One region of the Devosia sp. LjRoot3 genome, then DNA from elsewhere that is predicted to be linked to it. Evidence: predicted binding sites of a transcription regulator. Region 1 holds the regulator's gene; the other holds the start of a gene.

Region 1 (2,200 bases):
CGAGGCATGCACGCTTTCGACATGCTCAGCGGGAACATCGAAGGAGGCGATGTAGTCGCGGCCGAAATGCTTCCAGACAAGGCCAAAGGAACTGTAGGGCTGGCCATCGTCGCGCAGCGGTGCGCCGCGCTGGTGGTGATCGAAAATGCGGGCCTCGGCGTCATAAGCGCCGCCGACATCGTAGATGATGCGATCGGGGGCAGGGGTGATCCACTCCGGCGCGCGGCTGCGCACGATCTCGGCAGCGGGGAACAGCCGGGTCAGGATGACGCTCGACAGCAATTCATCGGCATGGAAACCACCGGAGTGGGTGACGAGGAAAGCTGGTGTCATGTGCGAGGCGGTCCTGAACTGGGCAATCGAGGCGTCACGACCCTTTCGGCCCCGACGGACCTTGCTACCCTGCTTTGGAGGGAGGAGGCAATGTTATCGTTAGCGAAACGTTAACGGGTGCGTGAGGGCGCGATCTCGCAGTGGCTCTCATGATGAGGTGCCTTGCAGGGTAAAGCCTCGAACCACGAGGGCGTGGCACCCAGGCATCGGGGCACGCCCTCGTGGTTCGAGGCTACGCTTGCGCTTCGCACCTCACCATGAGGGCTACGGGGATAGGCTGAGATAAACGAGTTTGCGGCTTCAGGCTGGTTGGCCGAAGCGTTCGTCGAAGGCGTAGCCGGCGCCGCGGACGGTGCGGATCGGGTCGTTTTCGCGGCCGCGATTGATGGCGCGGCGGAGGCGGCCGATATGGACGTCGACGGTGCGCTCGTCGACATAGACGTCATTGCCCCAGACGCCATCGAGAAGCTGCTCGCGCGAATAGACGCGGCCGGGATGGCGCATGAGATATTCGAGCAGGCGATATTCGGTGGGGCCCAGGTGCACGTCGCGGGTGGAGCGGCGGACGCGGTGGGTGGTGCGGTCGAGTTCGAGATCGCCGACCTTCAGCGCTGCGGTCACCAGATTGGGGTTGGCGCGGCGGAGGAGGGCGTGGATGCGGGCAACCAGCTCAGGGACCGAGAAGGGTTTTACGACGTAGTCGTCGGCGCCGGTCGAGAGGCCCCGGACGCGTTCTTCTTCTTCACCGCGGGCGGTGAGCATGATCACCGGGATGCGCGAGGTTTCTTCGCGGGCGCGGAGCCGGCGGCAGAGTTCGATGCCGGAGATTTCGGGCAGCATCCAGTCGAGCAGGATCAGGTCGGGCAGCTTTTCGGCGATAGCGTGCTGGGCCTCGTCGCCGGTTTCAGCGGTGACGACGCGGAAACCCTCGGCTTCGAGGTTGTAACGCAGCAGAATGGCGATATCGCCCTCGTCTTCGACAACGAGAATGGTCGCGGGCATAGGCGTGCTCCATCGATCGGCAGCCGCATGCTGCCGTCATTTCATTGTTTTTGCCACCATCTTCCTCTGCTGCCCCCTGAGGAAAATGGTGGCTGGTTTGGGGTAGTTACAAGGCGAGAGTGGCTATGCCTTGATCTGGGTCCGGTGCAGTTCCTGCACGTCAGCGGTCAGCTGCTTGCCGGTCTGCAGGTAGTAGGCGCGTTCGGCGATGTTGGTCGCGTGGTCGCCGATGCGTTCGAGGTTCTTGGCGCAGAACAGCAGATGCGTGCAGGTGGTGATGTTGCGCGGATCTTCCAGCATGTAGGTCAGAAGTTCGCGGAACAGCGAGGTGTGCATGGCGTCGACTTCGTCGTCGCGGTTGCACACTTCGACCGACGCGGCTGCGTCGCGGTTGGCATAGGCGTCGAGGGCGTCCTTGAGCTGACGCAGGACAAGGGCAGTCATGTTCTTGACGCCGTTGTAGAAGGTCGGCTGCAGGTTGATGCCTTCGAGTTTCAGCGAGCGACGGGCAAGCTGCTTGGCCATATCGCCGACGCGTTCCAGGTCGTTGGCGACGTGGATGGCGGTGACGATCGAACGCAGGTCCGAGGCCATGGGCTGGCGGCGGGCGATGATCGAGACGCACATGTCGTCGATCTTGCGCTGCATGTCGTCGATGCGTTGGTCGGCGATGATGGTGAGGTCAGCCAGCTCGCGGTCGAGCTTGAGAAGGGCCTTGGTGCCGTTCTCGATGGCGACTTCGACCTGGCCACCCATTTCGGCAATGGTCTGGGCCAGGGCGTTGAGTTCGTCGGTGAAGGACGAGACGATGTGATCGGATGCGGTATTGGGCATGATGTTGGTTCCTCGTTCCGCGATCAGCCGA
Region 2 (2,200 bases), on a different contig from region 1:
AAGCCGTCGCCGAACGACCAGTCGACCAGCTGCGAGGCGATATCGGCACACTTGCCGACGGCGTCTTCAGGCAGGCTCTTGTCGTTTTCCCAGTCGCGACCGACGGTGTGCGCATAGGCAGCAGCCGGGGTGGCGTGGGTGATGCGGGCGGTCGAGATGATGCCGGTGGCAAGGCCAGCGGTTTCGGCCTGTTCGAAGATCGACGTGGTGGTGGCGCCAGCCTGGGTCGAGCAGTCTTCGAGGACGGCGGTCTGATCGACGCCGATGGTGCCGTTCAGCGACTTGACGCCCGAGGTGATGGCGGTGGCGGTCGGGGCGGAGTCAGCGACCTGGCTGTCGTGCGTGTAGGTCTTCACGAGAGCGGTGTGCGGTAGCAGGGTTTCGAAGGCGAGCGAGTGGCTTTCGCCATCGACGCCGGCCAGCTGGCCTTCGTGGATACGGGCAGCGGTGATGGTCGGGATGGAAAGACCGTCAACGATGAACATGATGACGTTCTTGGCCTTGCCGGTGTTCGGCTGAACGGCTTCCTTGGCGGCGAGCTGTTCCTGGGCGGCGAGGAAATAGCTGTCATCAGCCTGCGGCACGGCAGTCTGGGCCAGAACCGGCAGAGTCAGGGCGAGCGTGGAAACGCCGGCAAAAAGAGCCCGGGAGAGCTTGACCATGATGTTCACCTTCTTGGGTTGGAGCGTCCGGGCAGGAGCGGAACTGACCGGTTCATCAACCCATTAGACCGGCGATGTGACACATAAATGTAGTTACGTCATAACGTTACGGATGGTTGGTGATGTGTCGTCGTAACGTTGGGGTTGGGGGATGGCCCTGGCGCATCCAACTGTCAGCGTTTGAGAATGTCATCGGCCGTTCACGCCGCTGTGATCCCAGCGACATCACGCTTCTTTAGGGCAGGGCATCCATTTTTCCTGGAGAGAACTATGCTCAAAGCGCTCGCCCTTGGCGTCAGCCTCAGCCTCCTTGCCTCCCTGTCGATGGCTCAAGATACGGCTCAAGGTCCGACCAAGTTTGAAGCCGTGCTGAAGGCCCACGCCCAGCTGCCGGCCCAGACCTTCCTGCCCGCTCCCGCAGATGCTCCGATTGGCCTCCAGAAGTCTGGCCGCTTCACCTCGGGCACCCGCGTCGAGACGCCCTATGGTTGGGCCAACCCGGCTTCGGGCATTGCCATGCCGTTCCCCGGCCAGCCCCTCCAGGGCATGAGCGGCGTGCGCTCGCTTGGCGATGATCGCTTCCTGTTCCTCACCGACAATGGCTTTGGCAACAAGGCCAACTCGTCCGACGCCATGCTGATGTTCAATATCCTGAAAATGGATTGGGAAGCAGGCAAGGTCGGCATCGAAAAGACCGTGTTCCTGAAAGATCCGAACCGCGTCGTTCCCTTCCCGATCGTTACCGAACACAGCGACAGCCGCTATCTCACCGGCGCTGATTTCGATCCGGAATCCATCCAGCCGGTTGGTGAAAACTACTGGATCGGTGATGAATTCGGCCCCTGGCTGATCGAAGTCGATGCCGAGGGCGTGGTGCTGCAGGTCGTCAAGACCAACCCCGGTGGCGTCGACTACAAGTCGCCCGACAACCAGTTCACCTCGCAGCCCGCTGCCGGCGCTGTGGTGACCGGCATCAATACCGGCCGCTCCGGTGGCTATGAAGGCATGGCGCAGTCGATCGACGGCACGACGCTCTATCCGCTGCTCGAAAAGCCCTTCTTCGACGAAACCGCCGGCGCGCTCGAACTCGTCGATGGCAAGCCGGTCATCCGCATGCTCGAATTCAACGTCGGCGATGCCACCTGGAGCGATACGGTTCGCTACTACCCGCTCGACGACGCCGGCCACGCTATTGGCGACTTCAACATTTTTGAAGGCACCCGTGGCCTGATCATCGAGCGCGACAACAATGAAGGTGACGATGGCCGTGAAAAGGCCGCTGCCTTCAAGCGCATCTACCTCGTCGATCTCGCTCGTGCAGACGAAAATGGCGTGCTCGAAAAGATCGCCTACATCGACCTGATGGCCATGCAGGACCCGGACGGCATCGCGCCGCGCGGCACCAAGGACGGCGTTTTCACCTTCCCCTTCGTCACCATCGAAGACGTTGATCTCGTCGACGCGACCACCATCGTCGTTGCCAACGACAATAACTACCCCGGCTCCACCGGCCGCGAAGCCGGCCGCGCCGACGACAA

The links. The regulator PhoB, encoded in region 1, activates phosphate uptake and scavenging genes when phosphate is short. The targets are predictions, from matches to a motif close to TGTCATNNANCTGTCAT.
Region 2: a site for PhoB is predicted at 850-866, ahead of ACSQ2A_RS03145 (esterase-like activity of phytase family protein). Genes of this name have one in related genera too.

What each region holds. Positions count from the first base shown of each region.
Region 1 covers NZ_CAXUPK020000003.1:198,415-200,614, reverse strand. Annotated here, with positions in the region: gene ACSQ2A_RS11925 (MYG1 family protein) at 1-333, opposite strand, end outside; gene phoB (phosphate regulon transcriptional regulator PhoB) at 634-1,335, opposite strand; gene phoU (phosphate signaling complex protein PhoU) at 1,459-2,169, opposite strand; gene pstB (phosphate ABC transporter ATP-binding protein PstB) at 2,193-2,200, opposite strand, start outside.
Region 2 covers NZ_CAXUPK020000001.1:648,837-651,036, forward strand. Annotated here, with positions in the region: gene ACSQ2A_RS03140 (alkaline phosphatase) at 1-662, opposite strand, end outside; gene ACSQ2A_RS03145 (esterase-like activity of phytase family protein) at 933-2,200, shown strand, end outside.